2 regions of the Mammaliicoccus sciuri genome follow, and region 2 is predicted to be linked to the other one. Evidence: riboswitches for the same ligand, from Rfam matches in the RefSeq annotation. Region 2 holds a riboswitch; the other holds the start of a gene.
What was found. Region 2 has a riboswitch for FMN ahead of ribD (bifunctional diaminohydroxyphosphoribosylaminopyrimidine deaminase/5-amino-6-(5-phosphoribosylamino)uracil reductase RibD). Riboswitches for the same ligand answer to the same signal wherever they lie in the genome.
Positions count from the first base shown of each region.

Region 1 (4,441 bases), 370 kb from region 2:
TTCAATGGTTAATCAAACAAATACAGCTAAAGATTTAATTGTATTTGAAAACTTAGTCATTGATAATGACGCACATCGCGTATTAGCAGATCAAAAAGAAGTAAATTTAACACCTAAAGAGTATGAATTATTATTATATTTAGCAAAATCACCTGATAAAGTATTTGATAGAGAACAACTGTTGAAAGAAGTTTGGCACTATGAATTTTATGGTGATTTAAGAACAGTTGATACGCATGTTAAAAGATTACGTGAAAAGTTAAATAGAGTTTCTGAAGATGCTGCACAAATGATTCATACAGTATGGGGCGTCGGTTATAAATTTGAGGTTCCTGAATAATGAATCGATTAAATAGTGTTGTTGTAAAACTGTGGTTATCTATTATTTTAATAGTAACGACAGTTTTACTTTTATTAAGCGGATTTCTTATAACTTTCTTACAATCTTATAATACATCTACTACAGGTGAAAATTTATATAATAATGCAAGCAAAATAGAACGATTATTACTAAGTTCACACGAAAAAGAGTCAGCAATCGATTATGCAAGAGCACTTGTTGAAGACCCTGCTGGACTTATAATCGTTAAAAATAGCGATGATTTAACAGCAAAATCTGAAAATCCATTAAAAGAAGTTATGATTAATGAGATTAGAACTAATCATGCGTTCGACAAAGTGTTTAATGAAGATAAACACGTACTAAAAGAAATCAATTTAACTTATAACGGCGAGAAACATCAATATATTTTATTAGGCTATCCTTCTCAAGCTTTTCCTGAGGAAGATGCAGGTATCTTTTTATTCCAAGATATCAACTCCATTAAAGAAGCTCAAAATGTTGTTACACTGAGTATACTTGTTTCAGCCATTATATTATTAATCGTAAGTACGGTCTTTGCATTCTTCCTTTCAAACAGAATAACGAAACCTTTAATTCAATTAAAACATGCAGCCTTTAAAGTTGCTAAAGGTCACTATACTGAAAAAGTACCGATTTATACGCGTGATGAAATCGGCGAACTCGGTCTAGCATTTAATAAAATGAGTAAAGACATCCGTACAAACATTGATGATGTTAAATCGAAAAATAACATACAAGAAAAACTCATTAATTCAATGATCGATGGTGTGTTAGGCATTAATGATAAGAATGAAATCATTATTACTAACTCAAAAGCCGATACATTCTTAAAAGAAGTAAGAGAATTTGATCATGTTGATATATCTACACAAAGAAATGACACATTTAAAGAGAAGGATACGCAGTTTTTCGAATACGAATTAGGTCATAAATATTATGTCGTTATATCAACATATATCGATAGCATTCAAAATGATGGTTCATCAGGTATAGTAGTAATCATTCGTGATATGACCGACGAACACCATATGGATCAAATGAAAAAAGACTTTATCGCAAGCGTTTCACACGAATTAAGAACACCAATTTCTATGTTACAAGGTTATACTGAAGCAATTGTTGACGGTATTGTTACAGAGAAGAAAGATGTTGATGATTTCTTATATATTATTTTAGATGAGTCTAAAAGATTAAGTAGATTGATTAATGAATTATTAGAAGTTGCCAAAATGGATGCTGAAGGCATTAAAGTTCATTTAGATGACTTTAATATTTCAACATTAATGAACAAAATTGAAACTAAATTCTTACCTCAAGCAAGAGAAAATGGTTTGAATTTATCCGTTAAACATATTGGAAATCTTACGAATTGGTATGGAGATAGTGATCGTGTTGAGCAGATTTTAACGAATTTAATCGATAACGCGATTAGATACACACATCAAAATGATTCTATTAATGTCGTCTTTGATGATACGGATGAAGAAGATTTTGTTATAACAGTTCAAGATAGTGGCGTAGGTATTGCTAAAGAACATTTAAATCAAATATTTGATCGTTTTTATAAAGTTGATGCTTCTCGCACAAGAGGTAAACATGGAACAGGACTTGGTCTCTTTATCGTTCAAAAAATTATAGATGCACATCATGGTACGATTAAAGTCGATAGTAAAGAGGGTGAAGGCACTCAATTTACAATAACTTTACCAAAAGTTTAAATTGTTGAGTTATTTAGATGAAAATACCTGACCAATGTGCTAATATATATTTTGTAATTAAAACTAAATAAAAAAATTCATCTTCGGGGTTTGGTGTAATTCCATACCGGCGGTTAAAGCCCGCGACCCAATATATGTATGTATATTGGCTGACTTAGTGAAATTCTAAGGCCGACAGTTAAAGTCTGGATGGGAGAAGATGGAGGAAAAAATCTAGTCTTGACTAGGTTTATTTTGCGATAATTTTTCCTCCTATTCTTACGAGATGAATAGGAGGAGTTTATATGTCTAACGATAACAAAACAAAACGCTTACTCACTGTAAGTATGCTCATCGCAATCAGCTTTATTTTAATGTTTTTGAAATTTCCATTGCCATTTTTACCACCATATTTAACAATGGATTTCAGTGATATTCCTGTACTTGTCGCAACATTTGCGTTCGGTCCAGTTTCAGGTATATTAGTCGCATTATTTAAAAACGTATTGAATTTCTTAATTGTGTCACACGAACCAATTGGAAATACAGCTAACTTTTTAGCGTCAATATGTCTCGTCATTCCAACTTATTATTTCTATCGCATGAAAAAATCAAAATTATTTATGGGATATGGATTATCAGTTGGTACAATCTTGATGACAATTCTAATGAGTTTAATGAATTACTTTGTTCTATTACCTTTATACGGACAAATTATGAATCTTGCAGATATCGCAAATAATTTAAAATTAATCGTATCTGCCGGTATTATCCCATTTAATTTAATTAAAGGTATTGTCATTTCTGTCATATACATTATAATATTTGATAAACTTAAGTCTATTATAAAATAAAGAAAGGCTAGGACCTCACATCCTAGCCTTTCTCATATATATTATTCGAATTTAAGTGCATCTCCATCGAATGATTCATCTGCTATTTTAATTGAATCTGTCGGACAACCTTCGAAAGCATCTTCCATATCTTCTAATAATTCTTCTGGTACAGCTTCGATTCCCTTATTGTCGTCTAGTATCACGTAGGCGATTCCCTCATCATCATAATCGTATATATCAGGGGCAGCTGCTCCACATGCGCCACATGCTATACATGTATCCATATCTACTATTGTGTATTTAGCCAAAATTTTCGCCTCCTTTAAAAAACATGCTACACTTATTATACATACTTATTTTAGTGATAACACTTAGAGATTTCAACATTTTTATGTTATTTGAGGTGACTTATTTGAAACAGATTATACTGAAAACCCTTTCCATGAAGCATGACAACAAAACTGATAAAAGTATTTATAATATTTTAATAGGTAAAAAGACTCATCAAACATATTTTGATGCCACGATTGAACATTTAAAATTGTATTATGGCTCTTTGCCAAATTTGAAATTTGAACAATTCGAACTAATCATTAACGAACCTGTAGAACACATTAATAAGCCAATTATTGGCGACTTTTTCTATAGTCAGGCCATTCAATCTGTTAATACAATCTTATTATTAACTCAGATGATTAGTCAAAAAAAGCATAACCATTTAGCGTATCAACCAATCATCAATGATAAAGAGATACAATTTAAAGCTAAAGAAATTTATGTACACATTAAAGAAGTAGGGGAAAATCAATTTATAGAAGAAATATATCAGCTATTTGAAGATATGAATACATACTTTCAAACAATTTATATGCATTATTTATTAGCAGGTTTTCGGGAAACACCTTATACAATTGAACAAATTTCAATGATTGAAGACATTGGTATTATGGATTTAAGAGAACAGTTAGTAGAAGAATATCAATTTATCCAAGTTACGATACAAAATAAAGAACGCTATCCAATATTATCTCAGATTAACTACCAGCCTTTGTTAAACCAACAAACATTTACTACATATGAACTATTAAATCGCAGTTACGATATGGATCAACTTGCAAACATTAAACGTGTTAAGACACATACTATTCATGATCATATTATTGAAATGTTTATTAAAGGTTATTTAAAGGATAAGAATTTATACGTAAGTGATGAACAATACGCTAGATTTATAGAAGTTATTCAACAAACACCTAATCAAAATTTGAAATTTTATTATGAAGTGTTAAATGATTTTACGTATTTCGAAATCAAACTCATGTATGTTTGCTATGCAATGGAGGGATTAAATGCTACAACAAGAACTTAAAAAGTATTTTGGTTATGATCATTTTAGAAACGGGCAAGAGGAAACCGTCCAAAATATATTAGACGGCCATGATGTGCTGAGCATCCTTTCAACCGGTGCTGGAAAAAGTTTATGTTACCAATTGCCAGCATATATAACTGGTGGCAGAGTGCTCATTATTTCTCCACTAATTTCT
Region 1 covers NZ_CP094824.1:1,459,770-1,464,210, forward strand. Annotated here, with positions in the region: gene MUA60_RS07600 (response regulator transcription factor) at 1-340, shown strand, start outside; gene MUA60_RS07605 (ATP-binding protein) at 340-2,082, shown strand; FMN riboswitch at 2,158-2,287, shown strand; gene MUA60_RS07610 (ECF transporter S component) at 2,367-2,915, shown strand; gene MUA60_RS07615 (ferredoxin) at 2,957-3,205, opposite strand; gene MUA60_RS07620 (helix-turn-helix domain-containing protein) at 3,310-4,266, shown strand; gene MUA60_RS07625 (RecQ family ATP-dependent DNA helicase) at 4,247-4,441, shown strand, end outside.
Region 1: another riboswitch for FMN. It lies ahead of MUA60_RS07610 (ECF transporter S component); the one in region 2 lies ahead of ribD (bifunctional diaminohydroxyphosphoribosylaminopyrimidine deaminase/5-amino-6-(5-phosphoribosylamino)uracil reductase RibD).

Region 2 (4,441 bases):
AAAGTATTTCAAAATCTGACTCGCTTCAGTATAATCTCTTAAATCCGCTTCAAAGCCTAAAGCTTCATTAGCAGTAATCGTGTCATATCCTTGTTCAATAAGTTCATATGCTTTAAGTTTATTGATCAGACCTATTCCTCTACCTTCTTGAGGTAAGTATAAAATCATACCACCATGTTCTTGAATGTATTTCATTGAATATTCAAGCTGTTCTCCACAATCGCATCTAGCACTATGGAAAATATCACCTGTCACACATTCAGAATGTATACGTACATTCATACCATTTTTGATTTCTCCTGAACTAATGACAATATATTCTTTATCGTCTAATTGAGATGTAAAGCCGTACATATCGAATTCACCGTATGAAGTTGGTAATTTAACTTTAGATTCAAGATGTATAATTTGATCATGGTGTTTTCTATACTTTACAAGTTCATCAATCGTTATCATTAACAAACCATGTTTACGTTTAAATTGATATAAATCATCTCGACGAGCCATCGTGCCATCATCATTCATAATTTCACAAATAGCACCAGCTGGTTTCGCTCCAGAAAGTTTCGCTAAATCAACACAAGCTTCTGTATGACCTATTCTTTCAAGAACACCATTGTCTTTAGCTATTAATGGAAATACGTGACCTGGTTGAACAAATGCTCTTGGTGACGTTTCATTTATTAATGCTTTAATCGTATCTGCTCTTTCAAAAGCACTAATCCCTGTCGTACTTGATGCATGATCAATACTTACAGTAAATGCAGTCTTATATTTATCACCCGTTTCAGTCATCAATTTCACTACTAATCGGTGCACAGATTAAACCTCTCGCATGTGTAGCCATAAAATTAATCGTTTCAGCTGTTAAATACTCAGATATAGCGACGAGGTCACCTTCATTTTCTCTATCTTCATCATCTACTACAATAATCGGTTTACCACTTTTAAGTTCTTGTATGGCATCTTCTACGTTATCAAACATGTTATAGCCTCCTAAAATCCTAGATTAAGTAATTTCTCTTCGGATAAATTTGAATGATTTTGTCCCGTTGCTTTCTGCACATATTTAAATAACAAATCCGTTTCAATATGTACGCTGTCACCTTGTTTTTTATTAACAAAGATTGTACAATCTCTCGTTTCAGGAATTAAATGAATTTCAAATTTTTGAGGATATAATTTAAAAATTGTCAAACTAACACCATCAACTGTGATAGATCCTTTATCAATCATTTGATTTAATAAATGCGCTTCTGTAGATATTTCAATAATCCATTCATCTTGTCTCTTTGAAATATGTTTAATAATGCCCTGACCATCTACATGTCCACTTACAAAATGACCGCCAAATCTTCCGTTCGCTAACATCGCTCTTTCAAGATTGACTTTGTCATTCATTTTCAAATGTTCTAAATAAGTTACTGAGATAGTTCCAGTAATCACTTCCACTTTAAAAGTAGAACTTGCTTTCTCAGTAACGGTCAAACAAACACCATTAACAGCAACGGAATCACCTAGTGATAAATCATCCATTATTTCAGTGGCTTCAATTGTTAATGTTTTAACGCCTTGGTTTGTGCTTGTATTCTTGATTACACCAACTGTTTCAATGAGTCCTGTGAACATCTTGTCACTTCTTTCTTAATGTTATTTTAAGATCTCCACCAATGATTTCTGTTGATATAATTTCAAATAATTTACTATTGGATAAAGGAACCACATCATGCGTTTGATAATATTGATATTTTCCTTGACCACCAATCATCTTCGGGGCTTGATAAATAATTAATTGGTCTACTAAGTCTTGTTCAATAAACTGACTTACAAGTTTAGGACCTGCTTCAACCATCACTTGAGCATATCCATCTTCATATAAATCTTTCATTATCGGTTTTAAATTTGATAAATCACTCTTCTTAACTTTAATATGTTGATTCTCATAAGTGTGAAATGATTGCGAACTCGTTACAACAACGACAGGATTATCTTCATCTTTGAATATTTCATAATCACCTTCAAAGCTTGATTGCTCTGTTAATACAATTCTAGTTGGATTACTTAACTCAGGATTACGAGAAGTTAATAATGGATTATCTTCACGAACTGTCATCCCACCTGTCATAATGGCATCATGTTGTGAGCGCAATTTTAATACATCTTGTTTAACTTCTTTAGAAGTAATCCATTTACTTTCTTTGTAATCTGTCGCAACTTTACCATCTAGGCTTGTAGAAATTTTCAAAGTAATAAAAGGTAATTTCGTTTGTTGTTGAAGAAAAAAAGCCTCATATAAGTCTTCTGCTCTTTTTGAAGGCTCATGTTTTACATCTATTCCAGCTTCGTACAACATTTCATGACCACTATTTTTAAGAGAATCATCTTTAACTGCATATACAACTGATTGAATACCATTGTCGATAATCGCTTTGGCGCAAGGTGGTGTTAAACCATAGTGTGAACAAGGTTCTAAAGAAACATATATTGTTGCACCTTGAGCATCTTCACCTGCCATTTTTAAAGCTTGTATTTCAGCATGTGCTTCACCCTTTTTTAAATGTGCTCCAAAACCTATAATTTTATGATCTTTAACAATAACAGCACCAACAGAAGGATTCGTACCCGTCTGCCCTTGTAAACGTTCAGCTAAATCAATTGCAAAATCTAAATATTGATTCATTTCTTTACCTCCTAAAAATAAAACCCACCGAAAATCACTTTTCGGTGGTTGGGAGTAAAAATGTATCACGAAATAAGCCTTTTATGAAAAAAGACTTTAACATTTTAAGTATAACGAAATAAGCGTATAGCATACGCTGTCGTCTATTCTTTCTCCCATCCAGACTATACTGTCGGCTTCAGAATGTTACTGAATCAGCCATAAATGAAAAATCACTTATGGGTCGCGGGCTATTATACCGCCGGTTGGGAATTCCACCCTGCCCCGAAAGAATATATTATTAAATTATATATCAGTAATCACTGATGACATCATTCTATACCATATCACTAAGAATTACAATTGAAGAAGTTAAATTTATTTTGTTGTTGTTTGTGTGATGATTTCAAAAAAGCTGATAACGGCGGTCTTGTGAACACTTCTGGTCAAACTTGTTTATAACGATGGTCTTGTGAACACTTTTCGGCCAAACCTGTTCATAACGGGGTTGTTGTGAACACTTTCGACCAAACTTGTTTACAACGGGGCTGTTAGTTACAAAAGTCGGCTGAATTGTAACTATAGACCCCCTTATTTACAAAACTCCTCTGAATTGTTACTATGGACAGCCTTAATTACAAAACTACTCAGAAGTGTTAATACTGGTATTCTTATTTGCACTTTGTATCAAAACTGCTAATAACGCCCCATCACCCATACATAAAAATAAGCTTGAGACATCAAACATTGTCTCAAGCTTACATTTCAATTTCCATTATTCTACTTCTTTTTTGATTTCGCCTTTTTAACTTTTTTTCTTTCTTCTAATTCAATATATAAGTCATTGACTGCTCTTACGGATTGATCGACTAATAATGAAACGCCATTTACATCAAAATTTACTCCACTTGTTAATTGTCCAATTACTTTTAAATTTGGCATTGTACCGAATTTTGGACTAATGACTTCATTTGAATATGGCATGACAAGAATACCTCCAAATGGATGAGCAGCTATAATTTGTTTGTTCTCTAAACCTTTAATAAAATGCTCTTCTTCTGTCAGTTCTGATAAATGTTTTTAGGACCAGTCGCATTAATGACATAATGATAACTTGATTCTTCTTGTTCACCTTCATACTTAATTCTAAATTTACCGTAATATTTTCGTACATTTTCTAATCCTTCTTTAACGACAATGTCTTCATTTTCAATCCATTCAATCAATTGTTTCGCTGAAGATTGAGGCATTGGATTCGCATTACGTTTAAAGTGATGCCCATACTTTTCTAAAAATGTCGACTTATCATCAATTGTCATGGCATTCCAAACAGGAATCATATGATGTTTTACTTCTTCAACAAATGATTGAAAATGCCCTACTTCGTCTTCATGTCTTAAATCATATTTCATATTCGCTACATTATCTTTTTTAAATCGATAAAGCATTTTTTTCAAGTTAATATTTTGATATTCACATTCTTTCGCAAAGAGGTTTTCTATTTCTTTTAATGGTGCGATACCTTTATGCGTCTTTTTTAATTTTTCTATTGCATCTTTCGTAATATACTTCAAATTAATTTCATGTTTAATACCTCTAACTGTCGGAAATTGAGCATGTCTTGATGCTACAGTTATTGGCAGTTGTTTATGATTTTCCATAACAAATCTAATGACATCTATTGAACTAAGTCCTGTTCCAATTATCGCAATATCGTCATTTTCTTTTACATCACGCAACGCTTTAATAGTTGGATATGGCGATTCAATATAACCTTTTAAT
Region 2 covers NZ_CP094824.1:1,830,725-1,835,165, forward strand. Annotated here, with positions in the region: partial or broken gene ribA (GTP cyclohydrolase II) at 1-985, opposite strand, end outside; gene MUA60_RS09430 (riboflavin synthase) at 997-1,629, opposite strand; gene ribD (bifunctional diaminohydroxyphosphoribosylaminopyrimidine deaminase/5-amino-6-(5-phosphoribosylamino)uracil reductase RibD) at 1,634-2,680, opposite strand; FMN riboswitch at 2,824-2,956, opposite strand; gene MUA60_RS09440 (hypothetical protein) at 3,440-3,643, opposite strand; gene MUA60_RS09445 (FAD/NAD(P)-binding protein) at 3,721-4,441, opposite strand, start outside.